One region of the Comamonas koreensis genome, then DNA from elsewhere that is predicted to be linked to it. Evidence: predicted binding sites of a transcription regulator. Region 1 holds the regulator's gene; each other region holds the start of a gene.
The links. The regulator LexA, encoded in region 1, represses DNA repair genes until DNA is damaged. The targets are predictions, from matches to a motif close to ACTGTATNNNNATACAGT.
Positions count from the first base shown of each region.

Region 1 (7,103 bases):
TGGGCGATGCCCACGCTCTGTATCGGGGGGCGTTGCTGGACGGTGACAGCTTGCTGCCCACGGGACCCGCTCGCCTGGGGCGGACCACGCTGGCGGCCTGGGTCTGCAAATGCAGTGCGGCTTGATGCCCCAGGCATTGGCTGGACACCGGGGTGTGATTATTTTCAAACGATTGGACGACTGATGACCCGTACCTTGCTCTTGAACTGTGGCCCCCATGGCCAGGCCAGCCATGGCTACCAACTGGCGGCCGATATGCTCGCCGAGTTGGGCCTGGCGCAGCAGCCGCTGCGCGAGCGCGACTTGGTGGCCACCCCGATACCGCCGATCAGCCGCGACTATGCGCTGGCGATCACCGCCAATGCGAGCGCGGATGCACCGGCGCTGGCCTGGTCCGAAACGCTGATCAAGGAGTTGGAAGACAGCGATCTGCTGATGATTCTGACCCCCATGCACAACTTTGCGGTGCCGGCCACGCTCAAGCTCTGGCTGGACCATGTGATCCGCATCCACCGCAGCTTTGCATCCACGCCTGAAGGGAAGATCGGCCTGATGAAAGACCGGCCCACCTTGGTGTTGGTGAGCTCGGGCGGCTTCCACACGGGCCCCCGGGCCCGGCAGGAAGATTTTCTGACGCCTTACTTGCGCTATGCGCTGGCCTCCATCGGCATCCGCAATGTGCATTTTGTATTGCTGCAAGGCCTGGTATTTGGCCCCGATGCCGTCGCCGCTGCGGTGGATAGCGCAAGAGATACCTTGCGGGAGCAGCTGGCGCCCTTCAAGCAGCAGGCGCTGGAGGTGGTCGCTGCTGCGCGCTGACAGCACGCGTAGCTGGTGCAAGTGGGCAGCAGGGAGCGATGGCTGACAGCGCGGGGTGCCCAGCGCATGGGCCTTGCACCACCAAGGCCTGGCCTGGACGGCAGGGAGGGGTGCTGCTGGACTGGGCAGGTCTGTACTGCCGTTGCACCTGTCTTGCATGTTGCCCAGACTATCTCAGCGTCGTTCTGGAAACCCTCCGGTAGGCTGTTGCCTGGCTGCTCACACCTAGCCGGCCGCACCTAGCCGGCCGCACCTAGCCGGCCGCACCTAGCCGGCCGCACCTAGCGGCAATCGGGTCTGCCTGCGGCAAGATGCCGCGCCGGGGACGCTGAGCCCCATGCGCAAACCTTCGGCTAGTCTGGCCCTGTTTGCGGCGTTCAACGCATGCTGGGGGCCAGACTTGATCCCCGCCCTGGGCGGCGGCTTAGACCGCGTGCAGATGTTCCAGCCGCTCCAGGCGCTCGAGCTCGGCACAGATATCGGCCATGCTGCCCGACATGGCCCAGCGCATACCTTTTTGGCGGTGCAGGCTGGCCGGTTGGGCCCAGTACATCTTGATGGGCGCATCATTGGCGGCCTGGGCGCTGCAGCGCTGCACCGACAGGAAGGGGCGGGTGTGGGACTGCGCAGCTGCTGAGAGGCGACGGCGCGCAGCGGGTTTGCGCGGCAGGCGGATGCGGTCGATGGGGCGCTGCACTGGTGCACCATCGGCAGGCGAGTCAACGCGGGGCGTGTCCATGCAGGAGGTATCCGCGCCTGACGTATCCACGCTGGACTGAGCTACCGGGCCATCGAGCAAGCTCAGCTGCTGGGCGGCGCCGCGCTGTACAGCGGCAGAGGACGCGGTGGCAAAGCAGTGCACCTGGGCGGCCAGTTGGCCGTCATTGGCGGCGCCATGGCCGGGGCGGCGGCGGTTGCTGCGCACAATGGCACGCTGGATGGACTGGAACCAGGGCAGGCCGGCGACGAGGGAAAAAGGCGCAAGCGCGCGCAATGCATCTGCTACAAGCATAGGAGACTCCTTGGTATACGGGTAACAGCAGGATTGCGCAGGGCGAGCGCATCCCCCAGGGCTGTGGGCCAAGAGCCCACAACGCCCGCTACCTGGGGTTGCGCAGAAAAGGGAGGGCCGAGGGGGCCGCTAGGCCTAGTTCAGCATCGTGTTGCGGATCAGGCCCACGGCAATGCCTTCGATCTCAAAGGGCTCGCCGGGCTGCACGATGATGGGCAGGTAATCCGGGTTTTCGGCCAGCAGTTCAATGCCGTCCTTGGTGCGCTGGAGGCGCTTGACGGTGACATCATCGCCCAGGCGCGCCACGATGATCTGGCCGTTGCGGGCCTCGCGCGTGGCTTTGACGGCCAGCAGATCGCCATCGATGATGCCGACATCGCGCATCGACATGCCGCGCACCTTGAGCAGGTAATCGGGCTGCTGCTGGAACAGGCCGCCCTCCACGGTATAGGTTTGGTCGACATGCTCTTGCGCCAGGATGGGCGAGCCGGCCGAGACGCGGCCAATCAGCGGCAGGGCCAGCTGGGCGAGCTCTTGCACCACACGGCCCAGGCCGGCCGTGGCATTGGACACGCCTGCCAGCGGCGACGAAAAGCGCGTGCCACGTGCGGCATTGATAGAGCGCACAGTATCGCTTTGCAGGCGAATCCCCCGGGAGGTGCCGCTGACCAGCTCGATCACGCCCTTGCGGGCCAGCGCCTTGAGATGGTCTTCTGCCGAATTGGCCGATTTGAAGCCCAGTTTGCTGGCAATCTCGGCGCGCGTTGGCGGGGCGCCGGTGCGCGAAATGGCGGTCTGGATCAGGTCCAGAATTTCTTGTTGGCGCGCGGTCAGTTTGGGATGGTCTCGCATAAGATCTCCGTGTGATCTGCGGTGCCGGGCAGAAGCAAAGCCACTGTGCATCCCAACACCTGTATATCAATCCAGTACCTGTATTTTTAACCAGTTTTTTGCAGGAGGCAAGCCTTGCAGCCAAAAATTTTGATCATCGGCACCGGCGGCACCATTGCCGGCATGGCTGATGACGCCGAGAAACCCGGCCAATACCGCGCGGCCCAGCTGTCCATCGCGGCCTTGCTGGCGGGCGTGAGCGGTATTGAGACTGCGGCGGCAGGCCCGCTGGATGCGGTGCAGATAGCGCAAATTGATAGCAAGGACATGAATGACGAGGTCTGGCATGCGCTGCTCAAGCGCTGCGATGCGGCCATGCACGATGAGACCGTGCGTGCTGTTGTTATCACCCACGGAACCGATACGCTCGAAGAGACTGCCTGGTTCCTGCATTGCGCTTTAGGGCGCCTGGCCAAGCCCGTGGTGCTGACCTGTGCCATGCGCCCGGCCAATGCCTTGATGCCCGATGGCCCGCAGAACCTGAAGGACGCCGTGGCCGCCGCTGCGGCGTTGGCTGCGGATGGCCAGCCGCTGCTGCGCGAGGTCGTGGCCGTGACGGGCGGCGGCGAGCTGCACAGCGCGCGCTGGCTGCAAAAGGTGCATCCGCACCGTTTGCTGGCCTTTTCATCGGGCGAGCAGGGGCCCCTGGGCTGGGTGGATGGCGTGACCGTGCGCCTGCGCCAGGGCTATGCCTCGCCGGCACCAGGCGCAGCGGATGGCTACACCGGCAGCCAGTGGCTGGCCGCCTTGCCTGCCCCCGCCAGCCAGCCCTGGCCCTGGGTGGAGATCGTGACCAGCCATGCCGGTATGCGCCCCGGGCTGGTGGACGCCCTGCACGCCCAGGGCATCGACGGTCTGGTGGTGGCAACCACCGGCAATGGCACCGTGCATGAGCTGCTTCTGGAGGCGATAGCGCGCGCACGCCAGCAAGGTCTGCCGGTATGGCGCAGCAGCCGCTGCAGCGATGGTGTGATCAGCGATGCGGTGTTGCCTGGAGTGGCCGATTTGGAAAAGGACTTGGCGGTGGCCTTGACGCCCTACAAATGCCGGGTCAGCTTGCAACTGGCGCTGGCGCAGGTCCAAGCCAAGGCCTAAAGCAGCCGCCGCATGCCGGTCTGCTGATGGCATGAGCAGGCATTAAAAAAGCCACTGTCGCAAGACAGTGGCTGTGCGGATAAGTCTGAGCGACTTATCAGGCCTGCAGCGCGGCAATGGCGCGCTGCGTGATCTCTTCGACCGAGCCCATGCCGCTGATGGCGCGGTACTTGGGGGCGGCGGCCGGGTCTTGGGCGGCCCAGCTGCTGTAGTAGTCCACCAAGGGGCGGGTCTGGTTGCTGTACACATCCAGGCGCTTCTTGACGGTTTCCTCCTTGTCGTCTTCGCGCTGCACCAGGGGCTCGCCGGTCACATCGTCCAGGCCTTCAGTCTTGGGCGGGTTGAACTTGACGTGGTAGGTACGGCCGGAAGCGGGGTGGCTGCGGCGGCCGCTCATGCGCTCGATGATGGCCTCAAACGGCACATCGATCTCCAGCACATAGTCGAGCTTGACACCGGCGGCCTTCATCGCGTCGGCCTGGGGGATGGTTCGGGGGAAGCCGTCAAACAGGAAGCCATTGGCGCAGTCGGCCTGGGCGATACGTTCCTTGACCAGATTGATGATCAGATCGTCACTGACCAGCTGGCCGGCGTCCATCACGGCCTTGGCTTGCAAGCCCAGCGGCGTGCCAGCCTTGACGGCAGCACGCAGCATGTCGCCGGTGGAAATCTGGGGAATACCGTATTTTTGGCAGATGAAGGCAGCTTGCGTACCTTTGCCGGCGCCGGGTGCTCCCAAAAGAATTAATTTCATGACGGTCCTTGGAGAATAAAAAACTTGCACGGCAAAAGCGGGCACTAAAGCCCGCTTTTACACAAAAAAACTGGGCTTGAGCATATCACGCATCAGGGGATTGTCAGCGAACTGGCACCAATACCGTGTCTCGGCTGCGCGAGACAGGCATGCTGCGCCTTTTAGCTTACGGTGCGCTTGCATCGGTGGCCGTCGCGGTGCAGGGTAGGCACGCGGGTTACATCACCGCGCCCAGCAGCTGGCGCACGCGCACCAGGTCTTCGGGCGTATCGACGCCCGAGCCAGGGATCTGCCGCGTCACATGCACGGCGATGCGGTGGCCATGCCAGATCGCGCGCAGCTGCTCGAGCATCTCGATTTGCTCGGTCGGGGCCTGGCTGAGCGTAGGGAAAGTATGCAAAAACTGGGCGCGGTAGCTGTAGATGCCCATATGGTGCAGCGGCGCAAAACCGGGCGTGCCGGTGGTGCCGGGGTTCTTCCACCAGGCCATATTCACAAAATCACGGCCCCAGGGGATGGGCGCACGGCTGAAATAGCTGGCCAGGCCCTGTGCATCGAGCACCACCTTGACGACATTGGGGCTGAGCAGCGACTCCAGATCAGCAATCGGGTGCGCGACCGTGCCCATGCTGGCCTCGGGCCGGTCGCTGAGCAGCGCCGCGACCGCATCGATCAGCGCCGGCGCGATCAAGGGCTCGTCGCCTTGCACATTGACCACGATGTCATCGCCGCCCAATTGCAGCACATTGCAGGCCTCGGCCAGGCGGTCGCTGCCACTGGGGTGCTTGGGCGAGGTCATCACCGCTTGCACACCATGCTTTTTGCAGGCGTCGATGATGCGCTCGTCATCTGCAGCCACCACCACGCGCTGGGCGGCGCTCTCCTGCGCGCGTTTGGCCACGCGCACCACCATGGGCAGGCCGGCGATATCGACCAGGGGCTTGTTGGGCAGGCGCGAGGAGGCCATGCGCGAAGGAATCAAGACAGTAAACGGCGCGGGTGCGTATGCCATGGTGCTAAAGGAGAGGAGAGTGAAGCCAACTTAAATTGTAGCGAGGAGGGTGGCCGGCGAGGTGCGGCCGGCTAGGTGCGGCCGGCCAGGCGCTGCCAGCGAGGTGTAGCCGACTAGGTGCGGCCGGCCAGGTGCGCCCAGCTAGTCGCCGCCGGCCAGGCCCGACAGCCACAAGCCACCTACCCAGGCAGTCGCCGCTGCTGCGGCGCCCGCGCTCAGGGTGCAGGCTTGACAGGCGTATTGGTCTCGTTGCTGCCAAACAGAATGGCCTCGATGGGGCGCAGTTTCTTGGCGTCGATCACCTCGCGCAGCTTGGGCAGGACGGCGACCAGGCCGTCGTAGCCCTGGGCTTTTTCCAGTTGCAGCTGCAGCCGAAAGCCTTTGAGCCCCAGGCCGCTGACCAATTGGCTGGCAGCGGCATAGGCCTTGATATAGCGCTCGCTGGGGTTGCTGATGGCAGCAGTTGCATTGCTGGCTGCGGTCTGCGCGGCAACTGGGGCGGCTGCAGCAGCGGGTGGCGGCGTGGTCGCAGGGTCGGTCAGGTTGTCAATGATGGCACTGGCGCTCGCGGGCAATTGGCCTGCGTCGCTGGGGCGCAAAAGCTCCAGCAGGCCTTGCTGCAGCAGCTGCTTGATGTCTTCGAGCACCTGCAGCTGTCCACCTGCCGAGGGCGCCAGCGCCATCACCTGTTCAATGCTTTTTTGCCCATCAAACATGATGAAGGCCGGTCGCATGCGGTGCGGCAACGAGGGATCCCGGGCGCGCAGCGCCTCCATGCCTTTGTCGGTTTTCTTGAGAATCAGGGTATGCATGGCAATGTGCTGAAAAAAATGGATGCAATCCACAAGGCCTGCCCGGAGGCGCTGTGCCTAAAATTTCAGCAAATTGTGTCTTTTTTTTACCAAACCGCTATTGGGGTTTGCCTGTGCGGACGGCCATGCCGGCCCCGGTGGGGCCGCAACTTCATCAAACCTTAATCTGCCGCAGCTAAAGCGTCGATTTCTTCGTCGCTGAGCGGGCGCGCTTCGCCTTCGAGCATGATGGGCATGCCATCGCGCACCGGGTAGGCCAGGCGCGCGCTGCGCGAGACCAGTTCCTGGCGCTCGCGGTCATAGCGCAGGGGGCCTTTGGTGACGGGGCAAACCAGCAGTTCGAGCAGTTTCGGGTCCATAGCAGCAATCAGTCTTTCTTAACAGGGGGCGATGCGGGCTGGTGCTGGCGCAGCAGTGCATCGGCATGCTGGCCAAAGGCCGGGTCGATGGCGACCTCCAGCGGCACAGCCAGTGCATGGGGGGCAATGCGCCAGAGCTTGTGCGCATCCTTTTCGGTGCACAGCAGCACGGGTGCATCGGGTGCACCTATTGTAGGTGCGCTGGTCGCGGCGATTCCGAGGCTTGCCAGCCAGGCCGGGTCGTCCAGCGGGGCATGGTCGGGCAGTGCATCGCTGCGGGCCAGCTGCAGGCCCTGGGCTTGCAGCATCGCAAAAAACTCCTGCGGATAGGCAATGGCGGCCAGCGCAT
Region 1 covers NZ_CP043575.1:2,696,982-2,704,084, forward strand. The annotation lists gene F0Q04_RS12120 (SDR family oxidoreductase) at 1-125, shown strand, start outside; gene F0Q04_RS12125 (FMN-dependent NADH-azoreductase) at 184-819, shown strand; gene F0Q04_RS12130 (hypothetical protein) at 1,244-1,831, opposite strand; gene lexA (transcriptional repressor LexA) at 1,967-2,683, opposite strand; gene F0Q04_RS12140 (asparaginase) at 2,798-3,817, shown strand; gene adk (adenylate kinase) at 3,915-4,571, opposite strand; gene kdsB (3-deoxy-manno-octulosonate cytidylyltransferase) at 4,789-5,583, opposite strand; gene F0Q04_RS12155 (hypothetical protein) at 5,799-6,395, opposite strand; gene F0Q04_RS12160 (Trm112 family protein) at 6,557-6,754, opposite strand; gene lpxK (tetraacyldisaccharide 4'-kinase) at 6,763-7,103, opposite strand, start outside.

Region 2 (7,103 bases), 1.3 Mb from region 1:
GCAGGCAGCCAGCATCACGCCGGCGCCAAATCCAAAAAGAGTGTCCCGTGTGCGTTCCGACGGACGCTGGGCCAGCAGCACGGGCAAGGTGCCCAAGGCAGTGGCCAGCGCGGCCATGCAGCCGCCCAGCAACGCGTTGCGCACCGAGGGCTGGTTTTTCAAGCCATCCCAGATCAGTGCGGCCAGCGCAAATACCCCCAGGGCACAGATCAACAGACCGATGCGGGTTTGCAGCTTGAGCGCCGGTTTGGGCGCAGGGCTGGCGGTGCTGCGCGATCCGTCATCGCGCGGGTCGGGCTGGTTGTCCATTTCCATCGGTTGGTTGCCTGGGGTCATGTGCGTGCTCGCGTGCTCGAAGAAGGGAGTGACTTACTTGCCCAGTGCAGCGGCGTACTTGCGGGCAACGACGCCCCAGTCCACCACATTGTAGAAAGCGGCAATGTATTCAGGGCGGCGGTTTTGGTACTTCAGGTAGTAAGCGTGCTCCCACACATCCAGGCCCAGGATGGGGGTGTTGCCCGAGCCAATGCCCTTCATCAGTGGCGAATCCTGGTTGGCGCTGCTTTCCACCGCCAGCTTGCCTGCAGGCGTCACTGTCAGCCAGGCCCAGCCGCTGCCAAAACGGCTCAGTGCCGCCTTGGTGAAGGCATCCTTGAAGGCGTCAAAACCACCCAGGTCGGCATCGATGGCCTGGGCCACATCGCCTTGGGGCAGGCCACCGCCGCTGGGCGACATCACTTCCCAGAACAGGCTGTGGTTGGCGTGGCCGCCGCCGTTGTTGCGCACGGGCAGGCGCAGCTTCTCGGGCAGCGATTCCACCTGGGCCACCAACGCTTCGATGGACAGGTTGGCAAACTCCGTGCCTTCAACCGCCGCATTGAGGTTGTTCACATAGGTCTGGTGGTGCTTGCTGTAATGGATCTCCATCGTCTGGGCGTCAATATTGGGCTCCAGGGCATCGTAGGCATAGGCCAGCTTGGGCAGGGTATAGGACATATCGTGTGTCAGTTGTTGAGTGGAGAACAGGGTGGTCAATGCCGGTGCGGCGGCTGTCAGTGCAGCAGCGTGCCCGGCGGCGGGTTGCCCGAAGGCATGGGAACGCTGTGGGCCTGCCGCTCCATCGCATCCTCGCGCTCGCGGGCGGCGCAGCGGTTGTGGTGCTCGGTCAAGGCGGCAAAGGTGTGGTGCAGGTGCTTGCAGGCGGCCGATCGCAGGTCGGCGCTGGCATGGTCGTCGCGCGTCAAGGCCAGCAGTTGGTGGTGGGCGCAGTTGATGCACTCGCCCGCTGATATCGGCTGGCTCAAGGTGTTGAAGCAGTCGGCCAGGTTCAGATGCGCGACCACAAAGGCGGCCAGGCGGTCATCGGCGCAGACCCCGGCCGGCGCATCGTGGAACAGCTGGTGCGCCACGCGTAGCGCATGCTCATGCCAGGCCAGCGCTTGCTCGGGGCGGTTGTCGCGGCTGGCTTCCACGCCGGTCTGGGTCAGGCGCTCCCATTCGCGCAGCAGCAGCGGGCCCGATACGGAGGACGGAAAACGCGAGCTCATGGCAGCTCCTTGGCGGGCACGCTGGCCGCCGTCATCACCCAGGCGTGCGAGGCCTTGGCGGTTTCTGTGGGGACAAAGCCCTGGGGGTCTTCCAGCAGGCAGGTGCTGCCCAGGCGCTTGCACTGGTCATGCTCGCGCCAGTAGCCGCCGTGGCTGATGCAGCCGGTCTGGCAGATCACCAGGTTGGTGGCATGCTGGCCCAGCTCTTGCAGATAGGCATCGGGTGGTGGCGGGGGCACGGCGGCCACTTCCATCGTCGCGGCCGGGTCCACACAGCGGCGCACGGCCGTGACGGCCGCCCGGTTGGCGATGGCCGACAGGTGCACCAGGCGGTCTTCGCGCTCCCAGATGAGGGCGCTGTCGCGCATGATGACCTGAGCCCGCAGCTGGGTGACCTGGGCGCGCAGCGCCTCGACTTCCGCGCGCAGTGCATCGACCTGGGCCGTGCAGCGCGCTTGCAGTGCAGCATAGTGGCGCAGCATCACACCGTGCTCCTGCACCAACGGATGGATGTCACTGTCTGGGTTTGGCACGGTTGGCTCGCCTCCACGGGATAAACGGAAAACACTTTGCTCGGCATCAAGGCAGCGTCAAATAAAAACATAATAAATGAGAATCGTTTCTATTCGCAAACTCATTTGTATATGGCCTGCCTGCAAGCAGTGGAATAGTGCAATCGGCTGCGCGAGCCTGACGGCCAGAAGGGGACATGGCGGCAAAGTTAAAATAGCTGTATAAAAATACAGATCGGCTATCACTCACCCACACCGCATCCGACCCCCATGCTGGCCCCCCACCGCTACTACTACCTGCACAACTTCGAGCGCGCGCTGCAGTGGCTGGGGCAGCGCTATGGCGATGTGCTGGACGCGCAGGAGCAGCAGTTTCTGGCGGACTTTGCCCAGGCCCCCATGCCGTCGCAGGCGCTGATGGTGCGCATGCTGATGCGGCGCGGGCCCTGGTTCCGCGCGGACAAGCTGGTCTACGACGAGATTCCCGATGTACATGCCGCCGCGCAGCCCTTGCTGGCACTGGGCTGGATCGATGCCGATGCCGATATGGCGTTGGCCGAGCTGTTTGCGCTGCACACCAAGCCCGAGCTGCTGCAGATCTTTGCCAATGCCGGCTTGGCGCGCTCGCTGCGCAAGGCGGACATGCTGGCCCAACTTGCGCAATGGGCTCAGCAGTCTGATCCAGGTACCGAGCAAGAAGCCCAAGAGCAGCTGCAGCCCTACCACCGCTGGCATCCGCAAGCCGAACATGCCGCCTGGCGCGTCACCGTCGGCGAGCTGGCCGAGGGCCTGCGCCTGATGTTCTTTGGCAATCTGCACCAGGACTGGTCAGAGTTTGTGCTGGCCGACCTGGGCATCTTCAAATACGAGACGGTGGCCTTTGATGCGCAGTCGCGCGCCTTCCAGACCCGCGCCGATGTGCAGGGCTACCGCCAGCTGCAGCAGTGGCGCCAGGCGGTGGATGAGGACGAAGACCGCCAGGCGCTGATGGACGCGTTGACCACCTGGCGCAGTGCCAACCCCTGGCTGCAGCAGCGCCATGCCAAGGTGCTGCTGCGCCTGGGCCAGGCCTGTGAGCGCAGCCAAAGCTGGGCGCTGGCCGAGCAGGCCTATGCTGCCAGCCCCTACCCGGGCGCACGCCACCGCCGCATGCGCGTGCTCGAACGCATGGAGCGCTTTGACGAGGCCCTGGCCTTGGCCAGCGCCGCTGCGCAGCAGCCCGAGAGCGATGAGGAAAGCCAGCGCCTGGCCCGCATGCTGCCGCGCTTGCGCCGCCACCTGGGCCAGCGCAGCGCCAGCCGCCGCGCGCTCAAACCCGAGGTGGCGCAGCTGCGTGAGGATGTGGCGCTGGACCGGGTGCTGCGCATGCCACGCATGCAACACGATCTGGCGGCGATGGATGCGCTGAGCGATGCCGCAGCGTTGGAGGCCGCCTTGCGCGCTGGCGACGCGATGAAAACCGCCGAGGTCACCGAAGGCCTGCGCCTGATGCCTGTGGAATACGCCTTGCGCGACCACTGGCACCGCGACGATGCGCCGGTGTTTTATGTCGAGAACGCGCTGGTCAACTCGCTGTTTGGCCTGCTGTGCTGGCCGGCGATTTTTGCGCCTTTGCCAGGGGCGTTTTTTCATCCGTTCCAGGCGGGGCCGGCCGATGTCTATGCGCCCGATTTTGTCGCGCGGCGTGCGGCGCTGTTTGAGGCTTGTCTGGCGACCTTGGACGACGGCAGCTACGCCGAGGTGATCCGCCAGCGCTTTGCCGACAAGGCTGGCCTGCAATCGCCCTTTGTGTTTTGGAGCACGTTGACGCAGGCGCTGCTGGACCATGCGCTGGCCTGCATACCGGCGGCCCACCTCCAACTGCTGTTCCAGCGCCTGCTCGGCAATCTGCAGGCCAACCGCACGGGCTTTCCGGACCTGGTGCGCTTTTGGCCGCAAGAGCGGCGCTACCAGCTGGTGGAGGTCAAAGGCCCGGGCGACAAGCTGCAGGACAACCAGATCCGCTGGCTGGAGTACTGCGCCGCCCATGGCATACCCGTGGGCGTCTGCCATGTGCAGTGGCGCGAGGCGGGCGCATGAGCTACACCGTGGCGGTGCGCGCCTTGTGCGAGTTCACCGCCCGCGCGGGCGACCTGGATTTGCGCTTTACGCCTGCGCCATCGGCGCTTGAAGGCATCGAAGGCCATGGCCTGGTGCGTGCCCGCCGGGGCGCCGGCTATGAGGCAGAACTGCGCCTGGCAGGCAGCTTTGAAGACCTGCAGGTACGCGGCCGCGCCGATGGCTTTGACCCGGCTCTGGGTCAGCTCGAGGAAATCAAGACCTACCGGGGCCAGATCGACAGCGTGCGCGACAACCACCGCGCCTTGCACTGGGCGCAGGCCAAGGTCTACGGCCACCTGCTGTGCCTGGAGCGGGGCCTGCCCCGCTTGAAGGTGGCGCTGGTCTACTTCAACGTCGGCACGCAGCAGGAGACGGTTCTGGCCGAGCCGTACAGCGCCGCCGAGCTGCAGGCGTTTTTTGAGCAGCAATGCCGCTTGTTTTTGGACTGGGCGCGCAGCGAGGCCGCGCACCGCAGCGCGCGGGATGCGGCGCTGGCGGCGCTGCGCTTTCCGTTTGCGCAGTTCCGCACCGGGCAGCGGGCGCTGTCGGTGGCGGTGTACCGCACGGCCCAGGCGGGCTTGCAGGCGGGCGGCGGCAGCTGTTTGATGGCGCAGGCGCCCACCGGCATTGGCAAGACCGTGGCCACCATCTTCCCCATGCTCAAGGCCAGTGCGCAAGAGGGGTTGGACAAGCTGTTTTTTCTGACCGCCAAGACCACAGGCCACCGGCTGGCCTTGCATGCGCTGGGCCTGTTGCAGACGGCGCTGCAGGGCCAGACGGGCGCGGTGCCGCTGCGCGTGGTCGACCTGCAGGCGCGCGACAAAAGCTGCGAGCACCCGGACAAGGCCTGCCATGGCGAATCCTGCCCGCTGGCCCAGGGCTTTTACGACCGCCTGCCCGCCGCCCGCGCCCAGGCCCTGGCGCAAGAGCCGATGCTGACGCCCGACAAGGTACGTACGCTGGCGCTGCAGCACCAGGTCTGCCCCTATTACCTGACCCAGGAGCTGGCGCGCTGGAGCGATGTGGTTGTGGGCGACTACCACTACTTTTACGACAGCGCCGCGATGCTGTATGCGCTGACCCAGGCCCACCAGTGGAAGGTGGGCGTGCTGGTGGACGAGGCCCACAACCTGCTCGAACGCGCGCGCCGCATGTACACGGCCGAGCTGCCGCAGCACACCTTGGCGGCGGCGCGCAAGGCGGCGGCCGGCCCGGTCAAGAAATCGCTGGATGCCTTGAACCGGCAATGGAACGCGCTGAACAAGGCCCAGCACGAGGGCGGGCAGGACTACCAGGTCTACGCCGAGCTGCCGCCCGGCCTGCTGGGTGCCGTGCAGCGCGCCGTGGCGGCCATTGCCCAGGCCCAAGGCGACAGCCCCATGCTGCCGGGCGACGCGGTGCTGGGCTTTTACCTGGAGGCGCTGTCCTGGCTGAACCTGGCCGAGCAGCTGGGGCCGCATGCGCTGTTTGATATCAGCCTATGGGGCAGTGCATCTGCCGGCCGGCGGGGGCCGATGTCCACGCTCTGCATCCGCAATGTCGTGCCCGCGCCGCACCTGGCCGCGCGCCATAGCGCCGCCTGCGCCACGGTGCTGTTCTCCGGCACCCTGGGGCCGCAGGCCTTCTACCAGGATCTTCTGGGCCTGCCACCTGCCACGCAGTGGGTCGATGTGCCCTCGCCCTTCCTGGCCGCACAGTTGCAGGTGCAGATTGCGGGCCATATCTCCACCCGCTACCAGGACCGGGCGCAGTCGCTCGTGCCGATTGCCGAAGTGGTGGCGGCGCAGTTTGCCCGCCAGCCGGGCAACTACCTGTGCTTTTTCAGCAGCTTTGATTATTTGCAGCGCGCGGCCGAATGCATGCAGCGCCTGCAGCCGCAGCTGCCGCTGTTCTGCCAGACCTCGGCCATGGACGATGCCGGGCGCGCCGCCTTTTTGGCGCGCTTTGACGAGGCCGGGCAGGGCATTGGCCTGGCCGTGCTGGGCGGGGCGTTTTCAGAAGGGGTGGACTTGCCGGGCAACCGGCTGATAGGCGCCTTTATTGCCACCCTGGGCCTGCCCCAGGTCAACCCCATCAACACGCATATGCAGCAGGCCATGGCCCAGCGCTTTGGCGCTGCCAAGGCCTATGACTACACCTACCTCTACCCGGGGCTGCGCAAGGTGGTGCAGGCGGCTGGGCGGGTGATTCGCAGTGAGGATGACCGGGGCGTGGTGGTGCTGATCGACGACCGCTTTCACCGCGCCCAGGTGCGCGCGCTGCTGCCTAGCTGGTGGCAGCCGCAACGGTGGTAGATTGGGGTTTCTCAGAGGAGAGCAGGGGTTTATGTACCAAATTTCCCATAGCATCAAACGCTGTAAGAAAATAGCTGCCTCTATGCCGATCCAAGCCTTTTCTCTCTCGCCCCTGCGCCCTGTGGCCGGGGCCGCTGCGCTGCTGTGCGCCCTGTCCGCCGCCGCGCAGACCGCACCAGCAACCCCCTCCACCGCTGAAACCCCCGCTGCCGAAGCCACCTTGCCGACCGTGTCGGTGCGCTCGGCCGTTGGCACGGCCGATCTGCTGCAACTGCCGGCATCGGCCAATGTGGTGGAGGGCAGCGAGCTGCAGGATCGGCAGATGCAGGTCAACCTGTCCGAAGCGCTGGGCAGCGTGCCGGGCCTGACGCTGAACAACCGTAACAACTACGCCCAGGACTTGCAGCTAAGCGTGCGCGGCTATGGCGCGCGCTCCACCTTTGGTGTGCGCGGCGTGCGCCTGTATGTCGACGGCATCCCCGCGACCATGCCCGATGGCCAGGGCCAGACCTCGAATGTCGATATCTCCAGTCTGGAGCGGGTGGAGGTGCTGCGCGGCCCGTATTCGGCGCTGTACGGCAATGCCTCGGGCGGTGTGCTGAGCTTTTACACCGAAGACCCGCAGGGCCCGCTGAAGCTGGAGACCGGCG
Region 2 covers NZ_CP043575.1:1,429,836-1,436,938, forward strand. The annotation lists gene F0Q04_RS06470 (ZIP family metal transporter) at 1-309, opposite strand, end outside; gene F0Q04_RS06475 (superoxide dismutase) at 370-996, opposite strand; gene F0Q04_RS06480 (hypothetical protein) at 1,053-1,547, opposite strand; gene F0Q04_RS06485 (hypothetical protein) at 1,544-2,029, opposite strand; gene F0Q04_RS06490 (VRR-NUC domain-containing protein) at 2,330-4,138, shown strand; gene F0Q04_RS06495 (ATP-dependent DNA helicase) at 4,135-6,453, shown strand; gene F0Q04_RS06500 (TonB-dependent receptor family protein) at 6,536-7,103, shown strand, end outside.
Region 2: F0Q04_RS06490 (VRR-NUC domain-containing protein) is a predicted target of LexA. The motif match lies at 2,277-2,294, and genes of this name have one in related genera.

Region 3 (7,103 bases), 360 kb from region 1:
CTGCGCGTGGCCGATTTCAGCCGCGTGCTGCAGCGCCCGGCCCCGATTGCGGCGGGTCTGTTCCTGCACTACCTCATCATGCCGCTAGCGGCCTGGCTGATTGCCAAGGCGCTGAACATGCCGCCCGAGCTGACCGCAGGCATGGTGCTGGTGGGCAGCGTGGCCAGTGGCACCTCTTCGAATGTGATGATTTTTCTATCCAAAGGCGATGTGGCGCTGTCAGTGACGATCAGTGCGCTGTCGACCCTGGTGGGGATTGTGGCCACGCCGCTGCTCGCGCGCCTGTATATCTCGGCCTCGATCGACGTGCCGGTCAGCGCGCTTTTGATGGAAATTGCGCAGATCGTGCTGCTGCCCATTGGCCTGGGCCTGCTGCTGAACCATTTCTGGCATGCGCAGATCAAGCGCGTAGAGCGCCTGCTGCCGCTCGTATCGATGGTGGCGATCTTGTTGGTGCTCTCCACCGTGGTGGCCTTGAGCCGTGACCGCATTGCTACCGTCGGCGGCGTCGTGCTGGCGGGCGTCATTGCGCACAACCTGATCGGCTACCTGGGTGGCTACTGGGGCGGTCGCCTGCTGGGCTTTGACAAATCGGTCTGCCGTACCCTGGCCATTGAGGTGGGCATGCAGAACTCGGGCCTGGCAGCCAGCCTGGGCGCCAAGTTCTTCAGCCCCATGGCCGCGCTGCCGGGCGCCATTTTCTCGGTCTGGCACAACATCTCTGGCTCGCTGCTGGCCGGTTACTGGTCCAGCCGCCCCACGGGCACGGCCAATGACCATGTGCGCCGCGAAGACGTTTCGCTGCACTGATCTTGCAGATCCGCAGGGCTGATCAGGCGCGCTCCGCTGCTGGTTGCGCCGCCAGCATCAGCCCGGTGCGGCTGCGTGCGCCTGCGACCAGGCCGCTGATCAGCTGCGTCTCGGGCAGGTTCTTCCAGTAGCGGCGCGGCATTTCGCGCAGCATGGCCTGCTCCTTGAGCCGCGCCGGGTTGAAGGTCGATTGGTAATAGGCCAACCACAGCGCCTCGCCCGCATCGGGGCCCGGTGCCTGGGCTTGCGTGGCGCCAGGCCCCCATTGCAGGCATTCCTGGTCCCAGAGCACGCTGCAGCCTGGCGTCAGAATCGCCCAGCGCATATTGCTAAAGCGCTCCCTAAAAAAGCCCGAGGCCGCGCGCACGATGTGGTGCTCGGGCTCGAACCAGGCCACATGCAACGGTGCGCCCTTCTCGTCCTGCGCGGGCCGAAAGCGCACAAAGGCATGCATCTTGTGGATCTCTCGCCCCACCGCACGGGCCAGGCGTTCGATCTCGCGCCAATCGGCATCGAGCGCATCGCCTGCCAGGCTGGGCATGCACTGCAGCCGCCACAACCAGCGGTAGCACAGCATAAAGCGGCCCGGGTTGCGGTGGCAGCAGGCATGGCGCAGCACAGCCAGCTGGGGTTTGCGGATATGCACCGGCTGGCCGGGTGCAATGGTCAAACGGTCCAACGCATCGGGGGTAATAACGCGGGCCGGCGCATCGGCAACCCAAGCACCGGCAGCCGCAGCATGGGCTGCCCCAGCGTCGGCTGCCCCAGCATCCGCAAACAAATCACCATCCTCGGCCTGGGTGGACAGTTCATCCGTCCAGCGCCAATGCACCACCTCGGGCGCTGCGCCCAGGGCCAGCAATACCCGCGCCGCTTGGCGAAAGCCGGCAAAGTCGTCCGGTGCTTCCAACATTACGGTCAAGCTGTCGTTCTCTGCCTGCATGCCGGGCCTCCTCAAAACAGCGCCATCTGCGCGGCAGCCGCCAACTGCATACCGCTGTGCCGGCGCTGCACCGCGCCCTGCCCCATCTGGGCCAGCAGCTGTTGGCGCAAGCTGAGACTGTCGAGCATGGCCAGCGGCGGGTGGTAGTCATCCAACTCGACAAAAGGCAGCACCTTGCTGGTGGCAACGCGCAGCTGCTGCAGATCGGCCAGCCGCAGCCGGCGCACCCGGCGGGCAGCGAGCAGGCGCTCGACACTGCCTACGCCCAAGCCCGGCACCCGCAGCAGCCATGCCTTGGCCGCACGGTTCAGGTCCACCGGGAAATGCTGGCGCTGCGACAGCGCCCAGGCGAGCTTGGGGTCCAGCTCCAGATCGAGCATGCCGCCGGCGGCTGGCGCAGTGATCTCGGCAGGGCTGAAACCGTAGAAGCGCATCAGCCAATCGGCCTGGTAGAGCCGGTGCTCGCGGATCAGCGGCGGCGCCTGCAGCGGCAGATCGGACGATGCATCGGGGATGGGGCTGAAGGCCGAGTAGTAGACGCGGCGCAGGCGCTGGCCGGTGTAGAGCGCGCTGCTGGTGCGCAAGATGGTGGCGTCATTGGCACTGTCGGCGCCCACTATCATCTGTGTGCTTTGGCCAGCGGGCGCATAGCTGGGCGCTGCGGCCCGGGCTGCCTGGCGCTGGCGGGGCAGCGATACCAGCTTGCTGCCCTGCTGGTCTTGCGTCTGCTGCCGGGCCAGCTCGATATGTTCGGCCACCTGGTGCATGGCCGCGGCAATACCTACGGCATCCTTCTCGGGCGCCAACTGCTGCAGGCCCTGCTGGGTGGGCAGCTCGATATTGATGCTGAGCCGGTCGGCATAGCGGCCTGCCATGGCGAGCAACTCAGGGGCAGCATCCGGAATCGTCTTCAGGTGGATATAGCCGCGAAAATCATGGTCCTCGCGCAGGCTGCGCGCCACCTCCACCAATTGCTCCATCGTGTAGTCCGACGACTGGATGATGCCGCTGGACAAAAACAGGCCCTCTATGCAGTTACGGCGGTAAAAGTCCAAGGTCAGGCCCACCACCTCTGCCGCGCTAAAGCGGGCACGCTGCACATTGGAGCTTTTGCGGTTGATGCAGTAGCGGCAGTCGTAGATGCAGAAATTGGTCAGCAGAATCTTGAGCAGTGACACGCAGCGGCCATCGGGCGTATAGCTGTGGCAGATGCCCATGCCCTCGGTCGAGCCCATCCCCTTGCGGCCCAGGGAGTTGCGGGGCTTGCTGCCGCTCGACGCGCAGCTGGCATCGTATTTGGCGGCATCGGCCAGGATCTGGAGTTTGGTGAGGGTTTGCATAAATACTGTGTATATGTACAGTATTCTAGCAAAATCTCCTCGCGTTCACCAAGATGGGAGTGATCCTCCTTGGGAGCGCGCCCCTCCGGGACGCATGGCGGCGCTATTCAGACCGGAGTAGTTTTCTGCAAATACTGTATATAAATACAGCTTTCAGGAAAACTGCCCCCAGACAGCCATCACAGCCCCATCAAGCCTGCGGCCCCAGCTTGGCCAGAACGGCCTTTTCCTTGACGGTGGACTCGGCGGCAAACTTTTTGTAGTCGGCGCTGTTCATGTAGATGGGCAGCATCTCAAAGCGCTGCAGCATGGCCTGGTAGCTTTCCATCTCCATCGCTTCCTTGAAGGCCTTGTGCAAGGCCGCTTGCACATCGGCGGGCATGCCCTTGGGGCCCACCAGGCCAAAGGGCGAGTACTGCGTGGTCGGCAGGCCCAGCTCGATCAAGGTGGGGGTGTTGGGCAAGGTCGGCAGGCGCTTTTCGGTCCAGACGTTCAAGGCGACCATGCGGCCCTGGTCCACATAGGGGATCACGGCGCTGGTGTCGGCCGCGACCATCACCTCACCCGCCATCGTGGCGCGCATCAGCTCCGACGAGCCCTTGTACGGTACATGCACGACATCCAGGCCCAGCTGCTGCGCAATGATGGCCGAGGTGACATGGGGCGAGGTGTAGGTGCCGGTATTGCCCAGCGTGAGCTTGCCAGGATTGGCCTTGGCCCAGGCCACCACGTCCTGCCAGCTCTTGAGCCCGGACTGGGTGCTGGCCACCATGCAGAACGCATAGCCGGTGACATTGATGATGTAGCTCAGGTCCTCCACCGGGTTCCATTTGAGGCCGGTGGTAAAGGGCAGGCGCATCACGCTCATCGGCAGCTGGGCGATGGTGTAGCCGTCCGCTGCGGTGTTCTGCAACTGGGTAGCGGGCAGAGATCCTGCCGCACCCGGGCGGTTTTCCACGACAATCGGCTGGCCCAGCACCTTGGCGGCGTTCTCAGCGAGCTGGCGCATCGTCAGATCCGTGGGGCCGCCGGCCGGAAAAGCCACCACCAGCTTGATCGCCCGGGTGGGAAAGGTCTTGCTGGCATGGGCCAGCGATGCGCCCGCCCCCATCCATGCACCAGCTGCCGTGGCAGCCCCCGCTTGCAGCATGCTTCTGCGCGTCAACACCATCTCTTTGTCTCCATTTCAGTCTATAGGCGACAAAGAGTGTAGAAAAGCGCTCCCAGGCACGGGGACGCATGGGTGACATGGTCGGCAGCCCGTAAGGATTCTGACTGCGAACCGGCCTGCACTGGCCGGCGAGGCCGATGGCGACGCCCTACTCTACGGTCGCGCCCGACTGCTTGACCGCTTTGCCCCATTCGGCAATTTCGCTGGCGACAAAGCGGTCCATCTCCGGGCCACTGGTCGGCGCGGGCTCGGAGCCCCGGTCGAGAATGAACTTCTGCATCTCGGGGCTGTTGAGGATGGCCACCGTCTCTTGGTTCAGCTTGTCGACGATGGCTTTGGGCGTGTCCTTGGGGGCCATCAGGCCCAGCCAACCGACCGCCTCAAAGCCCTTGAACTCCGGCAGGCCGGATTCAGCAATCGTTGGCACCTGGGGCAACTGGCTGGAGCGTGTGGCTGACGTCATCCCCAGCGGCACGGCCTTGCCAGCCTGGATATTGGCCAGCGCGGCTGTGACTGAGTCGACCATCAACGGCACCTGGTTGCCCAGAAAATCCGCCTGGGCCGGGCCGCTGCCCTTGTAGGGAATATGTTCGATCTGCAGCGAAGCACGGGCCTTGACCATCTCCGCGCTCAAGTGCTGGGTGCCGCCAATACCGGCGCTGGCATAGCTCAGCTTGCCCGGCTCGGCCCGCGCCCTGGCCACCAGGTCGTTCATGCTCTTGATGCCGCTGGCCGGGTTGGCCAGAAAGACAAGCGGCACCTTGGCGATCAAGCTGATGCCGACCAGGTCCACTCGGGGGTCAAAGTTCACCTTTTTGTAGAGCGTCTGGTTGACTGCCATTGCACTGCCCGCGACCAACAAGGTATAGCCGTCGGCGGCGCTGCGGACGACCTGCTCGGAGCCAATATTGCTGCCCGCGCCGGCCTTGTTCTCTACCACCAGCGGCTGGCCCAGCTTTTGGCCCAGTTTCTCGGCGAGCGCGCGGGCAAAGATATCGGTGGCCTGACCCGGTGGGAACGGAACGATCAGTTTGATGGGCTTGTCCGGGTAGGCAGCGGCTGCTGGCATGGCAGCGGCGGCCAAGCTGGCGGCAATGGCCAATGCGGCGGTAGTGGCAAACGCATGGGGGGTCATGGGGTGGGTCTCCTCAAGAGCAGCAGGCGCTGTGGCAGAAAGTGCCGATGCGCTGCGCAGGCTTTTTCTAGCCGGGAATCTTCGCCCATCCTGACTCGCCTTGGCCGCCTCGCCTGTCACCAAGACAACTGCGAGTGGGTGGCGCCTCGCATGTACGCATCGATCAGTTCTGATCGATACGGCACGCAGGCCGCTATCATCGGCGCTCTTATTGTTCACAGCGTATGCCATGTTTTTTGGAATCAGCCACCTTGTCCTTCCCTGCAGCGATCTGGAAAAGGCCACGCATCTCTGGCGCGATGTGATCGGCTTTGCCGCTGCGCGCAGCGGCGAGGGCTATGTCGATATCGACACCGGCAGCGCTCTGCTGCGGTTGCTGCAGGTGCCCAAGGTGGAGTCGCAGACGAGCCTGCGCCTGCAGGTGGCCGATGTGGCCCAGGCCTACCAAAGCCTGCTGGCGGCAGGCAGCACCTCACGCTATGCGCCGATGCGCACCCCTGAACTCGAAGAAATGGCCTGCGTGAGCGATGCCGATGGCCATGCCATCGTGCTGTGGCGCGCCTTGACAGAAGACGAATGGGGCTTTGTGCCCGAGCTGCCCAAGCAAGGCGAATGGACCGCCGATGCCGAGGACCTGCTCCAGCGCCTGCTCGCCCATGTACCGGCGTTCTTTCGCATGCTGGCCCGGCGCAAGACCACGCGCATCATCGAACAGCTGGCCCAGGAGGCGCGCAGCCCTGTCACCCGCGAGTGGGTCATCAAAGGCTATATCACCGCATCGGCCAAGGTCACGCGCTTTCGCCTGGTGGAGCCGCTGCGCGCCGAAGGCATCAACCCGGATGAGTACCGGGCGGAGTTTGACTATGAGTAAACCCATGCCGTGGTCTGCACGGCATTGAACACTGGGCGCACAGGCAAAAAAAGACAGCCCGTAGGCTGTCTTTTGCGGATTAGATCAAGACCGGCTGGTCTTACTTGCGCGCTGGCGGCACATCGGTGCAGGTGCCATGGGCCACTTCGGCCGCCATCCCAATGCTCTCGCCCAAGGTCGGGTGCGGGTGGATGGTCTTGCCGATGTCCACAGTGTCTGCACCCATCTCGATGGCCAGTGCTATCTCGCCGATCATGTCGCCGGCGTGCGTGCCAACCATGCCGCCGCCCAGGATCTTGCCGTGACCATGGGCTTCGGGCGAGTCGTCGAACAGCAGCTTGGTAAAGCCTTCGTCGCGGCCATTGGCAATGGCGCGGCCCGAGGCAGCCCAGGGGAACAGGCCCTTCTTGACCTTGATGCCTTGGGCCTTGGCCTGGTCTTCGGTCAGACCCACCCATGCCACTTCAGGATCGGTATAGGCCACCGATGGAATCACGCGGGCATTGAAAGCGGCAGCGGCCAGCTCCTTGTTGCCTTGCAGCTCACCGGCGATGACTTCGGCGGCCACATGCGCTTCGTGCACAGCCTTGTGTGCCAGCATTGGCTGGCCCACGATGTCGCCGATCGCGAAGATGTTGGGCACATTGGTGCGCATCTGGATGTCGACATTGATAAAGCCACGGTCCGTCACGGACACGCCTGCAGCCTCTGCGCCGATCTTCTTGCCATTGGGCGTGCGGCCCACGGCTTGCAGCACCAGGTCGTACACCTGGGGTTCGGGCACGGTGATGCCCTCCTTGGCTGGCTCGAACGAGACCTTGATGCCTTCGGGC
Region 3 covers NZ_CP043575.1:3,056,060-3,063,162, forward strand. The annotation lists gene panS (ketopantoate/pantoate/pantothenate transporter PanS) at 1-810, shown strand, start outside; gene F0Q04_RS13855 (TIGR03915 family putative DNA repair protein) at 833-1,753, opposite strand; gene F0Q04_RS13860 (putative DNA modification/repair radical SAM protein) at 1,765-3,093, opposite strand; gene F0Q04_RS13865 (tripartite tricarboxylate transporter substrate binding protein) at 3,284-4,264, opposite strand; gene F0Q04_RS13870 (tripartite tricarboxylate transporter substrate binding protein) at 4,413-5,333, opposite strand; gene F0Q04_RS13875 (VOC family protein) at 5,629-6,270, shown strand; gene lpdA (dihydrolipoyl dehydrogenase) at 6,371-7,103, opposite strand, start outside.
Region 3: F0Q04_RS13860 (putative DNA modification/repair radical SAM protein) is a predicted target of LexA. The motif match lies at 3,227-3,244, and genes of this name have one in related genera.

Region 4 (7,103 bases), 1.4 Mb from region 1:
GGTGGTGGGGACTGGCTTTTGCGCTTGTGGTGTAGCCAGCGCAAGGTTTGCAGGGGGCAGATGGCGCATGGGGGTTCTCCGAGGGCTGAGTCAATGCTTTCAGCCTAGCCCTGGCGCAAGGCGCTGCCTGTCAGAAAAACGCTTTGCTGCCGCTTGTTCCGCTTTACACAGGGCGTAACGGCGATGCGCGTACCTTTGCGCGCTCCCCAGGCCTACACAGCGCAGCCATAGCGCTTGCAACACTGGGCTTTTGCATGCGCTGTCTATGCCGCAGCAGGAGAACGACCATGCCCCAGCCCTACGACCCCAGCCAATCGCATACCCAGCCCCCTATCCCGGGCCAGCCCCAGCCGGCGCCTGGTGAGCCGGGCACGTATGAGCCCAGCCCTTTGCATCCCTACCCGGGCAACCCGCAGCATCCCTACCCAAGCGAGCCGGTGCACCCCTACCCAGGCAACCCCGAGCACCCCTACCCCGGCACGCAGCCAGAGCCAGCGCCCGATACGACGACGAGCCAGTCAATGTGAGTGAATGCAGCGCTTGAGCGCCTGCGGTCTTATTTCTGCGTTGCCTGCAGGAGATCCAGCCGGCGCTGCACCTGCTCGGCAAGCGCCGTATCGCCCAGCTCCCGCGCTAGGCGCTGCTGGTTGATCAGCCAGGCCATCACGGCACGGCGCCAGCCCTGGGCCGAAGCGGTGTCCACCGCCTGGGTGACGACCGCCATCGGCACCGGCCCGCGCGCCGCCAACACCCCGGCAGCGACCAGGCGCGAGAGCGGGTCCTCTATCGCCGCCAGCGCAGCGGCTGCCTGCGCAGGCGCCAGCGGCGCCACCGCCTGCTGGGCCTTGGGCAGCAGCGCCACATCCCCGGCAGCCAGCTGGCCCTGCAGATAGCGCGCATAGGCCTGTTCGGCATCGGCGGCATCCTGGGCCACGGCCTCAAAGCCTGTGCAAGGGGCGGCATCCAAGGCAGCCACCTGCGCAGCGCAGCGCGCCAGCTCCAGCCGGGCCAGCAGATCGGGCCGTGCGGTGCGGCTTACCTCATCGCGTGCACGCCGCCATTCGGCATCGGCCACCCGGCTGTTGCCCGACAGGTAGGCATCGGTCGCGCGCTCGGCAGCGCCTTGTTCGTTGATCGCCCAGTCGGGCGCCTTCTTGCCGCTGGCGCAGCCGCCCAGCACAGCGGCAGCCAGCAGTGCGGCGGCCAGGCGGGTGGTGATGGCAATCATGGCGCTCATGGCAGTCGCACCTCGGCATCCTTTTTGGCAAACGGCCATTTGCGGTTCAGCTCGGTCAGCATGCCTTCCACCTTGCGCAAGTTGGCTTCCACATCGGCACGCAAATCACCCAGCTGGTGGGTGGCATCCTTTGCATTGGCGCCCACGGCCTGGGCCTCCACCAGCACCGCATCCACCTTCTTCAGGCTGCCGCGCACATCGCCCAGCACGGCATTGAGCTGCTGCACCGTGGCGCGCACTTCGGGCATCACGCCATCGGCCCCAAACACCTGCTTGTCGGCATTCTTGGCCAGGCCGTCCAGCCGCGCCAGCAGCTGGTTGGTGCGGTCCAGGGTCTGCGATATCTTGCGCGCCTCGGCGTCGCCGCCCATGACCACGCCCAGCGCGCCGCTGGGGCCGTTGAGCTTGGTGCTCAGGTCACGCAGCTGCTCCAGGGTGCCGCCCAAGGCCGAGCCAGCGGAGGTCATCATGTTCAGGTTCTCCAGCAGCTGGCGGGCATTGCTCATCAGCTGGGGTAGCTCGGCCGTCGCATCGCCCGACAGCACCGCGCGCACAGCGCCGTCCTCCAGCTGCGGGTCGTCCAGAATGCCCGAGTAGGCCTTGATCGTCGTGCCGCCCACCAGGCCCTTGACCAAGGTGAACACGCTGCTGCTACGCAGCCAGTGTGCATCTTTCTCGGGCACATCCACATGGATGCGCACCGTGCCATCGGGCGCCAGCTCGATCTTGCTGACCTTGCCGATCGCAAAGCCGGAGAAGGTCATGTCCAGCCCAATGGAGACGCCTTCGGAGTCATCGGCCGTCAGGATCAGCGACTGCTTGGGCTCAAACACGCCGCGCGCATACATCAGGTAGAAGGCCGAGCCCAGGATCAGCAGCAAGGTAAACAGCAGCAATGCCCCGGCCTTGCGCTCCAGGTGCGGCACCGGCGCCAGGCCGTCTACCGCCACACCATCGACCACGGCCATACGCCGCGCAGAGGCGGCAGAAGACGGCGGCGCGGGGCGGTCGGCAGAGTCGTGGGGTTCTGGTATTTGCATGTACCGCGATCTTACCCGGCTGGCTGCCCGCTTCAAAACAAAGCTGCAATGGGTTGTTTTGAAAGGCAGACACTCACTTTCCAGCCCAGTCGCCCGCTGCTTGCCCGTCGCTTGTTACACATCGCAGCCGCGCAAGCTCTTATACTGTACATATATACAGTTATTTGCCATGCCTAAACTCGATGCCCTGTCCCTGCCGCCCACGGTGGCCGCCCAGCTCTGGCGCGGCGACCACCTGGTGCGCGCGCCGATGGCGGGCATCCCCACTGGGTGGGATGCGCTGGATGCCGAGCTGCCTGGCAAAGGCTGGCCCAGCCAGGGCCTGACGGAGGTGCTGCAGCCCCAGGCGGGCACCTTGGAATGGCGCCTGACCGGCATGGCCCTGCAGCAGTGCCCAGCGCACAAACCTGTCATCGCACTGGGCCCGCCGCTGCCGCCCCATGCCAGCGGGCTGGCGCAAAGCGGCCTGGCGCCTGGGCAGCTGGTCTGGATCCACGGCAGCCGCCCGCAAGACCAGCTCTGGGCGCTGGAGCAGCTGCTCCGGGCCAATGCCGCAGCCGCCCTGCTGGCCTGGCTGCCCCAGGTGCAGCCCGAGCAGATACGCCGCCTGCAGATCAGCGCCCAGCAGTTTGAAGGCCTGGTGTTTGTGTTCCGGCCCGAGAGCAGCCGGCACCAGGCCTCGGCGGCGCCACTGCGCCTCTTGGTGCGCAGCAGCCAGCCCTGGTCGCTGCAGCTGGAGCTGCTCAAACGCCGGGGCCCTGTGCACGAGGGCACGCTGGAGCTGCCCGCCGTGCCGCCCAGCCTGCAAGCCGTGCTGCCCGCGCGCCTGTGGCCCGGCACCGTGCCGCAGCCAGCCACCCTTCCTTCCACCAACTCGACCCGAGCCATCCTCTTGCCAGACCATGACAGCGATCTGGGCCGCCCTGCTGCCCCAACTCCCCCACCCCGCCGCCAGCGCGCGCCCCAGTCCAGCCTGCAGCACTGAGGCCACCCCAGCCGCGCCCGCCACGCCCACGGCCCAGATGCAAGGCCTGGCACTGTGGGCGCAGCAGTTCACGCCGCGCCTGGCCTGCGTGCCCTCGGACAGTGTGTTTGGCGATGCCCTGGTGCTGGAGCTCTCGGCCAGCGAACGCCTGTTTGGCGGCCGCCAGCAACTGGCCCGGCGCCTGTTGCGCGAGAGCCGGCAGCTGGGCGTGCAGGCCATCAGCTGGGCCCCCACCAGCCTGGCGGCCATTGCGCTGGCGCGCTGCGGCATCCGCCACGGCATGGGCCAGCCGCTGCCCCAGATGCTGGCGCCCCTGCCCTTGCAGGCCATCGATGCAGTGGCCCGCCATGCCGAGCTGCTGAGCCAGCTGGGCTGCCAGAGCCTGGGCGCCGTGCATGCGCTGCCCCGGGGCGCGCTGGCCCGGCGCATGGATACGGACATCCTGAAAGCCCTTGACCAGGCCCATGGCCTGCTGCCCGACCGCTACCCCTGGATCCAGTTGCCCGCCCGCTTTGATGCCCGGCTGGAGCTGCCCATGCGCATCGACCAGGCAGATGCGCTGATGCACGGCGCGCGCCAGCTGCTGCTGCAGCTGTGCGGCTGGCTGGCGGCGCAGCGGGCGGGCGTACGCAGCTTTCGGCTGTGCTGGTGCCATGATGCGATGCGCTCCCGCCATGTAGGCGATGGCGGTGAGCTGACCATCCACACCGCCAGCACCACGCGCGATCTGCAGCACCTGTGCCGCCTGCTGCAAGAGCACCTGGCCCATGTGCAGCTGCAAGCCCCTGTCGGCGAGCTGCGCCTGCATGCCGATGCCCCCGAAGCGTTGCAAGAGCGCAGTGCCAGCCTGCTGCCCGACAAAACCGCCGATGGCGAAAGCCTGGAGCAGGTGCTCGAACGCATCACCGCCCGCCTGGGCGAAGACCAGGTGCAGCGCCCGCTGCTGCGGCCCGACCACCGCCCCGAGTGGCAGGTGCAGTGGCTGCCCGCGCAGCCAGCCGGCAAGGCCAAGGCCGCCCCGCCCGCTGCACAGCCCCATTCACGGCTGCATGCACCGCTGCATGTGCCGCCCCTTGCGCAGCCCAGCTTCTTGCTGCCCACCCCCCTGCAACTGCTGCAGGACAGCCAGAGCCGGCCGCTCTACCACGGCCCCTTGCAGCTGCTGCTGGGCCCGCAGCGCATCGAAGGCGGCTGGTGGCACCGCAGCCCTGGTTTTTTGCCGGCGGCCGACTCGGATGGCGACACCCACATCGATGAGGCGGCCCCCGGCAGCGATCACAGCGATCACCGCAAAGATCCGCCCCAACCCGCCCCCATCACCCAAACCGCCCACACCGCGCTGCGTGATTACTGGGTCGCCCACAGCCCGCATGCCGGCTTGCTGTGGATCTTCCACACCCGCTTGTCCGCCAACAGCGGCGCCTGGTTTCTGCATGGCCGCTTTGCCTGAGCAGCGCCGCACCCGTCTAGAGCCATGGCCACGCGTCCCAAACTCTCCATCCCCCACTACGCCGAGCTGTGGTGCCTGAGCAATTTCAGCTTTCTGCGCGGCGCCAGCCACCCGCATGAGCTGGTCGACCGCGCCCATACCCAAGGCTACCGCGCGCTGGCCCTGACCGATGAATGCTCGCTCGCCGGCATCGTGCGCGCCCATGTCGCAGCGCGTGACTGCGGGCTGCCGCTGATCGTGGGCGCGCAGTTTGAGGTGCAGCCCAGCGATGCGGCCGCGCCCGCCTTCACCCTGGTGGCACTGGCCTGCAACCTGCATGGCTATGGCAACCTCTGCGCCCTCATCACCCAACTGCGGCGCAAATCGCCCAAGGGCAGCTATGCGCTGGCGCAATCGGCCATCCACCCACGCGCGCTGCAAGACTGCCTGCTGCTGCTGGCCCCCAGCCGCCAGGCCAGCCCGGCGCAAACCCAGGCCCAGGCCGCCTGGCTGCAGCAGCACTTTGCCGGCCGCTGCTGGCTGGCCGTGCAGCTCGATCGCAGCCTGGGCGACGAGGCCTGGCTGGCGCAGATGCGCGCGGCGGGCAGCAGCAGTGGCGTACCGCTGGTGGCCGCTGGCAATGTGCACATGCATGTGCGCTCGCGCAAGCCCATGCAGGATGTGCTGACCGCCATCCGCCTGCGCCGCCCGCTGACCGACTGCGGCTACGCGCTGCAGCCCAATGCCGAGCAGCACCTGCGCAGCCGGCTGCGGCTGGCGCAGATGTACCCGCCCGATCTGCTAGGCGCCACCCTGGACATTGCCGCGCGTTGCCAGTTCTCGCTGACCGAGCTGCGCTACCAGTACCCCGACGAGGTGGTGCCGCCCCAGCTCACACCAGCGGCCTATCTGCGCCAGCTCAGCTACGAAGGGGCGGCCCGCCGCTGGCCGCAAGGCACGCCGCCGCAGGTGCAGGCCACCTTGGAAAAAGAGCTGGCCCTTATCTCCGAGCTGCAGTACGAGCACTACTTTTTGACCGTCTACGACATCGTGCGCTTTGCCCGCAGCAAGGACATCCTCTGCCAGGGCCGGGGCTCGGCCGCCAACTCGGCGGTCTGCTTTTGCCTGGGCATCACCGAGGTCGATCCGGACAAGACCCGGGTGCTGTTCGAGCGCTTTATCAGCAAGGAGCGCAACGAGCCGCCCGATATCGATGTCGACTTTGAGCATGCCCGGCGCGAAGAGGTCATCCAGTACCTGTACAAGAAATACGGCCTGCACCGCGCAGGCCTCACTGCCGTCGTCATCCGCTACCGGCGCAAATCCGCGATCCGCGATGTGGCCAAGGCGCTGGGCTTTGCGCCGCCCAGCATCGATCTGCTGGCACGTGACCATTCGCGCTGGGACGACGAGTTGCTGCGGGCCGAAGCGCTGGCCCAGTGCGGCCTGCAGGCGGGTGACCTGGCCGTGCGCCAGCTGCAGGAGCTGGTCGAGACCCTGCGCGATTTTCCGCGCCACCTGTCCCAGCATGTGGGCGGCTTTGTGCTCACCCGGGGCCCGCTCTCGCGCATCGTGCCGATCGAGCGCGCCAGCATGGAGAACCGCACCGTCATCCAGTGGGACAAGGACGACCTCGATGCCGTCGGCCTGCTCAAGGTCGATGTGCTGGCGCTGGGCATGCTCACCGCGCTGCAAAAAATGCTGCGCCTGGTGGGCGCACGCCAGGGCCGCAGCTTTGCGCTGGGTGATATCCCGCACGACGACAAACCCACCTACGACATGATCTGCGCGGCCGACACGATCGGCGTCTTCCAGATCGAAAGCCGCGCCCAGATGAGCATGTTGCCGCGCCTGCGGCCCAGGGAGTTCTACGACCTGGTGATCGAGGTCGCGCTGGTGCGGCCCGGCCCCATCCAGGGCGGCATGGTCCACCCCTATCTGCGCCGCCGCCAGGGGCTGGAAGAAATCCAGTACGAAAGCGAGCTGTTGCGCCCGGCGCTGGAGCGCACCCTGGGCGTGCCCATCTTCCAGGAGCAGGTGATGCAGATCGCCATCGATGCGGCCGGCTTCAGCGCCGGCGAGGCCGACCAGCTGCGCCGCTCGATGGCGGCCTGGCGCCGCACCGGCAACCTGCAAAAGTACTACGACAAGATCATCAACGGCATGACCGGCAATGGCTACTCGCAGGCCTTTGCCGAGTCGATCTTTCAACAGATCCAGGGCTTTTCGGAATACGGTTTTCCGGAGAGCCATGCCGCCAGCTTTGCGATCCTGGTGTACTTCAGTGCCTGGATCAAATGCCACTACCCGGCTGAGTTTTTAGTAGCCATGATCAACAGCCAACCGCTGGGCTTTTACAGCAACAGCCAGCTGATCCAGGATGCCCAGCGCCATGGCGTGCAGGTGCTGCCC
Region 4 covers NZ_CP043575.1:4,115,622-4,122,724, forward strand. The annotation lists gene F0Q04_RS24225 (hypothetical protein) at 1-69, opposite strand, end outside; gene F0Q04_RS18760 (hypothetical protein) at 288-527, shown strand; gene F0Q04_RS18765 (hypothetical protein) at 557-1,237, opposite strand; gene F0Q04_RS18770 (MlaD family protein) at 1,234-2,277, opposite strand; gene imuA (translesion DNA synthesis-associated protein ImuA) at 2,447-3,262, shown strand; gene F0Q04_RS18780 (Y-family DNA polymerase) at 3,180-4,712, shown strand; gene F0Q04_RS18785 (error-prone DNA polymerase) at 4,737-7,103, shown strand, end outside.
Region 4: imuA (translesion DNA synthesis-associated protein ImuA) is a predicted target of LexA. The motif match lies at 2,421-2,438, and genes of this name have one in related genera.